3 regions of the Bacillus sp. Marseille-P3661 genome follow, and region 1 is predicted to be linked to each of the others. Evidence: riboswitches for the same ligand, from Rfam matches in the RefSeq annotation. Region 1 holds a riboswitch; each other region holds the start of a gene.

Region 1 (3,188 bases):
TTCTTTAAATAATTCATAAGCTTTCTTCCTTGCTTCGATTAGAACAGCCTTCCCCTTTTCAGTGGTCGTATAATACTTTCTTATTTTCCCTTCAACATTTCTTTCTTCTTTTAATAAAAGACCATCTGATTCCATAGAATGAAGAATAGGGTAAAGAGTTCCAGAGCTTATATTATATCCATGTTCCTTTAGTTCCTCGACCATCCAAACACCAAAAATCGGATGTTCACTTGCATGGTGTAATATATGGATATGAATAAATCCCAGAAAAAGCTTACGTAATACTTTATCTTCCAAGTCATCACCTTCATACAATTTGATATCGGAACTCAATATCGGAATGCGATATTGAATATAACATATAAAATTATGTTTTCCAAGAGTTATATAATAAATTTACATAATCTTTACACTGTATTAAACAAAAAAAGTTGATAGCCCATAAAGGACTTACCAACTTTTCCATCAGTTCCTTACTTATTTGTGTTCTTTTATATATTTAAAAATTGTAGACGGGGCGACATCAAATTGTTGTGCGATCTCTTGCAGCGTGTGCCCTTTTTCTTGATAAAGCCTTCGCCAGGTTGGAATCATTACTTTTATCCGATCTGTCTTTGTTTGTTTACGACGTAATTTCACTTTTTCACTGATATTTTTATAGACCGTATTGGAACTGACATGATATTTCTTAGCAATGCTTTCAAACGAAAGACCTGATTCATATTGTTCTATCCATATTTTTTGAAGGTGTTCATAAGTATTTCGCTGATTTTGGTCAGCTATATTTAATTCAGGATTGATTGTCTTCAGTATTATTTTCGGATGTAGATTGTATATCTCAGCAATACTATTTAGAGAATGTCCTTTTTTATACAAGGAAATCCATGTCCATTTTAAATCATTGATAATTGGGTTTAATTCTTTGTTAATATTCGTTCTGACTGTTGACTCGCTGACTCCATATTTTCTAGCAATTTCAGCAAAGCTTCTTCCTTCCAAACGGTATTCATTCATCCATCCATCTACAATACCTTTAAATGGGGATTTACTGCTCTTACTGACCTTATCCTTAATATACTTAGATATTGTCTCAACTTGTACATTGTATTGCTCTGCAATTTCTGAGAAGTTCAGCCCCTCATCATTATATAAACGAATCCACTCTTCCTCTAAATGTTGATATTGTTTCTTTCTTCCTCTTGTCATTTTACCGTCCACCGTCACTTTTTAGGTATATTACCTACGTTATAACAGTGTGACCTTCCCTCCTTACTTTTCAAAGGGTCCGATAAAAATGCGCAAGTACCTAAATCCTGCCCTTTACCTTGACAAGTTTATGCAAAAGCGAAGCCCAATAAACTAGAAAAACACGTAATTTGGCCAAAATGGCAAATTACGATGTCTTTTCTTATACTTTAATCCTTAAAAAAAATATACTTTCTTAAAGTACAAAAAATAGATACCCAAAAAAAGGTATCTATTTATACCAGTTTTTTCGGCAACCCGGCTACCATAGTAATTTTTTTTACGTTAGACCCGTGGCTTTGCGTCCTTACCTTTCGGAAAGTTTGCTATTATCGTGAAACCCTATTTATTTTAAGTATTTCATTGTGTTAGACTTAATAAATTATATACAAAGTCTAACACAATACAATAAAAATCAGACTGTTAATTTATACAAATACCTTTTCTCCTAGTATTTCAGGAAGTTGAATAATCTCAAAAATTTCAAAGATATCTTCACTAACATTTGAAATTGTAATTTCTGATTGATTTTCTCTTAAAGTCTTTACGAGATCAATTAATAAACCTATACCGGTAGAATCAATTAGAGGTACTTTTTCAAGACTCACATCTACCGCTTTTACCTTTAGCAGCATCGGTATTAATTCTTCTTTAATAATTTCCGTTCCCTCTATATCTAATTCTCCATCTAAATAAACCTGTAGGTAGTTATCTTTTTCTAATGTCATAAATTTAAGCATAGATCCATCCCCAGTCCTTAATATTCATTCACAATAATTTGTTCATGTTGATTTAAGCTTGCAATGATGTTCGTTTTGTCGTTAGTAAGTACATACCTTACGTTACCTATTAAGAGCACTGTACCTTCTAACGCTTTAGTGATGTGAATTCTTTGATCATGCGGTACAGAAACAACTGTCTTAGTACCGCTCATCGAACCTGTTTCATAAAGGGTTACCCCATGTCGTCCATAGACAACCCCACCACGTACTGCACCAGTTACTCTTAATTGACCACCTGCATGTACTCTTGTATTTATACAGCCTTTTCCAATAATACTAATATCTCCGCTACAGTATAGACTGCTATTAATCGCATCAGTTATTGTAATATAGGCATCTGGCTCTACTGGTATTTTACTAAACTCATGTAATTCTTTCATTTTCTGTGCCAAGTTTATTAACTGATCTAAATTAATAACTTGACTTGAAAGTGTTAGAAATATTTGTTTGTTGGCATTAGCTACCTGTAACCAATTTTCGTCCTCCAAGTACTTTTTGCCATCCTCAATTACCTTTTGATACTTTTTTATATACGATAAAAAATTCTTGAACCTTGTCTCCAATAAAATCGTAATAATAGGTTGCAATCCATTAATTTTAAAATCATTTGATTTAAAAGCTGGTGAATGGATTAATTGATTTATGGAAACAATCATCATTTCTAATTGACCATATATAACACCTAACAAATGTCCTAATTCTGCGATTAGCATATTGTTTTTCCCTGCAGATAATTCAGAGCCAATAACGTTACCTTTTACTACGATCGAGTTTGAAGTCGTTAAGATAGACTTACTCACTGATTTGTGAACAAAAATATCTCCACCGGCTTCAATTTGCATGTTATCTTCTACTTCACCAATAATTTCTATATCTCCAATAAACCGAATATTACCAGAGGCTAAATTCACGTTTTCCCGGTGAACTAGTTTCGGAACAATCATTGCTTTAACTAGCTGTCCTCTTTGTTCAATAATTGGCCGACCAGATTCAGAGGCTATCAGTCTGCCATCTAGTTCAACAACACCTTTTCCAATAACTAATTTAATCGGATAGCACTCTTTTACAGGAAGTACAGCATTTGTAACTGAAATTCCTGGTATCCCCTGACTAGGTGGATGAATAATCGCAAGAACTTTTCCTTTCTCAACAATCGGAATT
Region 2 (3,188 bases), 1.1 Mb from region 1:
AGGTAATAGCTTAAAATACAATTTGACATACTATTTCCCATATATGTTGCCCAAAGTTTTCCAACCTCAGCTGATGTTAGTTTTTCATTCATACTAATCTTATTCGACCCAATTTTAATTGGCTTAATTGTTTCCATTTAGGCCACCCCTAATTCAAATTAATAGTTAATATCCCCCATTTATAAAGTCCTATTCGATATGCCCTTATTTTACTGAGCAGCCATTTAGTTGAATAACAAAAATAAGTCGCCAATAAGGGGATCTGTATCTTTATTTCTTGCACACATTTAATTCGTCATTCACATAACAAAAGAGTAGGCATCTAACCACCTACTCTCTGTCGAAATTATTCATCATCACTTTATTTCTTCACGTTGAATTTTAACATTTTCATATTAACGCTCTTCTTGTTTCTTTACTTCTTCACGTTTACGCTCGTCTGCTTTGTTCGCTGCTTCTTCTTGTTTTTTCGCAACCACACGTTGTTTTTCTTCTGCTTTTTTTGCCGCTTCTCTTGCTTTCTCTTCTTGTTTTCTAGCCTCTTCACGTTCTTTTTCAGCCCGTTTTTGGGCTTCCACGCGTTGTTTTTCCTCTTGTTTCTTCACTTCTTCACGCTTACGATCTTCGGCTTTTTTAGTTTCTTCAAGTTGCTTTTCTTCTGCTTTTTTCTTTGCTTCTTCTTCCTTTTTTACAGCCTCACGTTTTTCTTCTGCCTTTTTACGTGCATCGTCTTCACGGTCAGACACGTTTTCTTTGTCCTCGTTACGTACTTCTTTTTTAGCTTTATCTACATTTTTTGCTTTTTTAAGAGCACCTTCCACAACTTCATCGGTCTCTTCATTAATTTCTTCCATGACTTCAGCCTTTTCTTCTGCTAACTCTTCATTTAGTTCAACTAGTTCTTCGTTGTATTCTTCTTCATTTAGTTCACCTGATGCTAACTTAGTCTCAAGTTTTGCACGTTTCGTATCTGCCTTTAATTCTTTTTCTTCTAACTTGGCTAATTTTTTATTTACCTTCTCTTCAAATTTTTCTTGTGCTTTTACAATATTTTTCGCTAAAGCCTCTTTTGCCTTCGGATTTTCTACTTTATCTAATACAGTCTGTAAGGCAACTAAGTTAGCAGCGAATTTAGCTTCAAGTGCGGCACGCACTGAATCAACAGGAGCTTGTTCCTGTGCAATATCGCCCTCTACTGTTTCTGTTGGTTCTTCAGTAACAGATTTTGCTTCTTCAGATGATTGAGATTGCTCGTATTTTTCCAATGCCAATTCTTGTTGTTCAATGGCTTGTTGAAGAATCTCATTAGCTAATTCTTCCTCACCTTGAGCAAGTAAGGATTCTGCTTCTTTAATTCGCTCTTCTGCAAATGCAGCTAGCAATTCTGCCTCTTTTACTCCATCAAATGTTAAAGCCAATTGCACATTTTCCATTAGTTTTTTAGCAAAATAGAAAAAGTCACCAGGTAAAAGTGAAGAAGTATCTTCTTCAGATTGTTCTATTGTTTGTGACTCCTCTGAAGTATCATCTTCTGTCACTTCTTCTTCAATCTCAGGTACTGTTGTCTCATCTGCTAGTTCAGATTCTGTTACTTCATCTACAACTACGTCTGTTGTTGATTCTTGAGTTGTTGCATCTATTTGATCTTGTTGTACACTTTCTTCTACTTGTGTTTCAGTTGGTTGCTCATTTTCTTCCGCAAAAGCCTGTATAGTTCCTAAAGAGAACGCGAAAGCTGTCGCAACCATACTAGTAGCAAGTACATTGCGAACGTTTTTATTGAATAAAAAGTAATTTTTTAACATAAAAAAAATCCCTCCAGCACAGTTTTTTGTAAAGGAAGAATCTCGAATTAACTCTATTAAACTTGAGTCTTTTCGCCATTCTTCATTTGGTAGCCCAGCCATCATAGTGTTTTCACCGTAGATCTGTAACTTTGCAGTCTCTACCTTTCGATAGATTTGCCTTTTTCAAATGAGGAACGAACTAACTCACATATTCGCTCATCACTATTTGAATATAATATATAAGAAAAACAGGGAACTGAATAGTATTATTTTTTACCAAAAAACCAGAGGGACAGGTACAGTGTCCCACTCTAAAAATACCAATAATGGTATAAAAAGAGGTATATAGTGACTGGTTTACCCGCCCTACTTCTTAAGACGTCAATGGACCTGTCCCTCTGAACCACTCATTAATCCTTCAACATCGCATCTTATCTTGTAAAAGTCCGCAATCAAAGGATGTGTTTCTTGGGTCAATTCTAATTTTTCTAATCTTCTTTTACCTAACCTTCTATCTAACATTGAATAAGCTTTAATAATAATATTTTCTGAATTCATCGCTTCATCAATAGACAAAGTAGCATATTCCATAAAGGCTGCATAAAGAAAATAACTTTCAAAAATGTTTTGATTTATCATGATTTCTTCAGCGTCAGATGAGGACTTTATTAGTTGTTGTCGTTCTTCAGAAGCAAACATTACCTCCACATCATCATCATAAGGAATTCCTTTAAGGTTCTTTTTCTCTTTCATCTTTTGATATAGTTTCACATGCGCTATTGCATATGTAACATCAGAAACACTTAGTATTTCTTTTTTTTTCGAATGTAATCCATACCCTACTTGGACCATCATGGAAATTCCGATATACCGTTGCATAGATCTTAATACGTCCTTTTAATTTATCACATAAAAAATTTTCTAATATTGTTTTCGTCTTACTCCATTGCAATCCAATCACCATCTCTGTTTCCAGTAATTTTCTTTACATTTATTAAATATTTTCTTGACCAATCCTGTCTTTTAGCAGAACAGAGGGACGGTTTAGTACATAAATAAGCATTCTTTTAACAGGCTTAGTTAAGCCTTTAAATTTCCTTTTGCTTCATTCAACGCATTTATCAGTTGTTCTAATTCAGCTTCATTTAAATGAACCGTTACATATGATGCCATTAACCCACTACTATTGGCTTCTAATGTAGTGGTCTTAACAATTTTATCTATTCTAATTGACAGATTATCATTTTCCCATATAAACATGTATTTTTTTATTACAGGAACCAGGGGGTCAACTCATACAGTGTCCCACTTCAAAAAAAAGTAACACAAATTCTTTCCAATACTAGTAAAAGTAATAAGACCCTACTTCTGGTAAATACTATTCTTAAAACGTTCCTTTCT
Region 3 (3,188 bases), 1.4 Mb from region 1:
TTTTAAAGTTGAGACGGTTATATTAATTAAAGGTGTCTTAAACTCCGGAAGATAAATAGTTACTGGTACAGCAGATGCTAATAAATACTGTATTAATGAATATTGAACTGGACTAAAATCGCTATAACCATCGATTACTACATGACTCAATGGAAATTCAGTTAAATGTCTCCCTAGTTCAACCGCTTTAAATATCCGATTTTCTGGATCCATAAACCCTTTTGCGTCCCGATAAACATCCTCATACTTTTTAAATATAGGTTGAAGATCGAGTAGTGGTCGGGGGGTTTGTTCAATTGTTAGCCCAAGGCGTTTCAATTGGCCATATGTTTCAGCATATGCTTTTGCCTGTTGAACTAATTCTTTGTATGAATTATAGGTGTTCGCTTTGTCAAGAATTTCACAAAAAAAGAAAAACCGTTCTTCCTCAGTAATCTGCGTAAATTGATAATTTTGTTGCTGTAGAATAAGAATTGCCAAATCATCGAAAGTTTGAAATCGTATACCAGGCTGTCTTTTCCGAGCATGTTGAAACCATTTCATTGATGGTAAAAGGTAATAAATTGGTTTCACTTCATTTGTCTGAAAAGTATACCATTGACACAGTCGTTCCTGTGATGCGATGTCTGACAACGATGTAAATAGTAACCGACCCACAAAGATCACCCCATTAGGTAAATTTCTTTATCTACTATTATAGACAAAATGGAACATCATAAATAACATAGCTATTTTTTTCATAAACTCCACCGCTAGAATGAAGATTATAATTACCTTAGAACCAAAACCAATTAGGACTAATTAACCATTTTAGGGGAAAATGTCGAAAGTTGACAAATAGTATTTGAAGTTATTATCAATACGTCTTATTATTAAATTAATAATTTGATAAAGGCAAACTTATTGAAAGATAAGGACGCAAAGCCACGAGTCTAAGGTGTGGAACTATGACAGTCGGGTTGCCAAACGAACGGGTACAATTAACTATGATAAGTTTTAGAATTGACATTATCACAGCTTACCTGTCTTTTTGGTAGGCTGTTTTTACGGACCCCAGTTTGGGAAAGTAGTAGGTATACATACCAGCAAATAAATTTTTAATAGAAAGGCGGAAAGAAATTGACTGTATTATTTGGAACTGTCGAATATTTTGAGAGAGAAATTATGAATTATCTAGATGAAAATCAATTTAGTGGAGAAACTGATTACCATTTATCTATTATTACTGCGAGACTTGAGTATGAAATTTTACACGATTTTGTTTGCGATGAACAAATTCGCGTAGAATGTTTGAATAACCTTAAAAATGCTACCGATATACTATCTTTATGTAAATAAAAAAGTAAAATAAAAGATTAATGAAGCCCCCAATCCTAATATATCCACGTTGAGGGCTTTTTTAGTCTAAGGGATCCCTCCATAATTCCTTTTCATACTAATTTAACCTCTTTCTGCAATAAGAACAAGCGTTCCATCTGAATATTTTACTATATGTGCAACCTTTCTTTTTCCTCAAGTTAGAACCTTTATTTCAGCAACAATAAGTATAAAAAACTGCCCCAAAACAATTGGGACAGAATTCTTATTTCATATTTATCAGATCATGTTTGAAGGCATATATTACTGCTTGAGTTCGATCTTGGACTTCTAGTTTTCCTAGAATGTTACTAACATGTACCTTTACAGTTTTTTGGGATATAAAGAGTTGATCTGCAATATCTTGATTTGTTTTTCCTTCAGCCATTAGTAATAGAATTTCAAGTTCACGCTCTGTTAATTGATCATGTAGATGCTCCACAGGCTTTTGGCGCATTTTTGTCATTATTTTACCAGTAACTTCCGGTTCAAGAACAGATTGTCCTTTATATGTTGCCCGTATAGCATCCGCAATTTCGTTTGCTTTAGATGTTTTTAACATATAACTAACTGCACCAGCTTCAAGTGCAGGATAGACTTTTTCATCGTCTAAAAAGCTAGTAACAATGATTATTTTTGCATCAGGCCATGATTGAATAATCATTTTAGTTGCTTCAATCCCATCCATTTCTTTCATCACTAAATCCATTAAAATAATATCGGGTTTAAGCTCAAGCGCTAGCTTAACTGCCTCCCCTCCGTCATCTGCTTCTGCAATCACATCAATGTCAGTTTGTGAAGAAAGATATGCCGAAACTCCAATCCGAACCATTTCATGATCATCTGCAAATAGTACTTTAATCATTGCCACTCACCTCATTTTTTATGTAAGGTATTTTTACCTCTAACCGCGTACCTTGATTCTCAAGACTGATAACCTTAAGCGTTCCCCCTAATTCAAGTGCACGTTCTTGCATATTTTGCAATCCATATGAACTTGTTTTAACTTGATCTACAATGAAGCCAACACCATCATCAACGACACGTAATATCACTGTATCATCCCTTTTAATAACCATAACATGTAACGAATTTGCTTTTGCATGTCGTAATGTATTAGAGATGGACTCCTGTAATATTCGAAATAACTGATCCTCGACACCTTTGTCCATTTCGAAATTTTCTAGTTTCCAATCAACGATAATCGGAACTTTTTGCGTTAATTCAGTCAATAATTCCTCAATTCCCTCCTTTAACGACTTCCCTTTTAGGGCAACAGGTCGTAAATGGAGTAGCAGCGCCCGCATTTCTGATTGTGATTGATGAATCATGTTTTCGACCATTTTAAGTTGTTTTTTTACAGGTGAGTCTCGGAGTGAACTTGTTTCGTTAATCGCTGACATCATCATCGATGCTGCAAATAGCTGCTGGCTAACTGAATCATGAAGGTCACGTGCTAGACGGTTCCTTTCTTGAACAACAACCTCTTGTAAGCTTTTTTCACGATCCACTGCTCTTTCAGTTGCGAGTCTTTGTGACAATTCGGCTTGTTTTTTTAATTTCATTTCGAGACTAAGTAGGTGTTGTTGAATTTGATTAATCTCCTGTACAGTTTCTATCTGTTCAAAGGAGATTTTCTGACCTCTAATCAAATTATCAAGTTGCTGATCAATCAAGTGCAGCTTTTCACGCCAGAAAGAGCCTGATGAAATACCGCTTATTGTTCCGATACCAATCATCACCGTGAAAATTACAATTATATACGGAACCCCCAATACACGTGCAGACCAAAGCTCTGACCACTCTAGTAAAGGAAACGCATAAAACGTCGA

Evidence for each region. Region 1 has a riboswitch for cyclic di-GMP ahead of C1724_RS02395 (hypothetical protein). Riboswitches for the same ligand answer to the same signal wherever they lie in the genome.
Region 2: another riboswitch for cyclic di-GMP. It lies ahead of C1724_RS25290 (DUF5667 domain-containing protein); the one in region 1 lies ahead of C1724_RS02395 (hypothetical protein).
Region 3: another riboswitch for cyclic di-GMP. It lies ahead of C1724_RS09075 (hypothetical protein); the one in region 1 lies ahead of C1724_RS02395 (hypothetical protein).

The regions. Positions count from the first base shown of each region.
Region 1 covers NZ_LT965953.1:532,866-536,053, reverse strand. Annotated here, with positions in the region: gene C1724_RS02400 (PadR family transcriptional regulator) at 1-297, opposite strand, end outside; gene C1724_RS02395 (hypothetical protein) at 478-1,206, opposite strand; cyclic di-GMP riboswitch class I at 1,495-1,583, opposite strand; gene C1724_RS02390 (STAS domain-containing protein) at 1,674-1,985, opposite strand; gene C1724_RS02385 (FapA family protein) at 2,003-3,188, opposite strand, start outside.
Region 2 covers NZ_LT965953.1:1,611,321-1,614,508, forward strand. Annotated here, with positions in the region: gene C1724_RS07495 (DUF3231 family protein) at 1-137, opposite strand, end outside; gene C1724_RS25290 (DUF5667 domain-containing protein) at 396-1,805, opposite strand; cyclic di-GMP riboswitch class I at 1,891-1,976, opposite strand; gene C1724_RS07500 (SF0329 family protein) at 2,169-2,642, opposite strand; gene C1724_RS26505 (SF0329 family protein) at 2,581-2,751, opposite strand; gene C1724_RS07505 (hypothetical protein) at 2,868-3,047, opposite strand.
Region 3 covers NZ_LT965953.1:1,970,297-1,973,484, forward strand. Annotated here, with positions in the region: gene C1724_RS09070 (PD-(D/E)XK nuclease family protein) at 1-657, opposite strand, end outside; cyclic di-GMP riboswitch class I at 884-967, shown strand; gene C1724_RS09075 (hypothetical protein) at 1,120-1,338, shown strand; gene C1724_RS09080 (response regulator) at 1,583-2,221, opposite strand; gene C1724_RS09085 (sensor histidine kinase) at 2,214-3,188, opposite strand, start outside.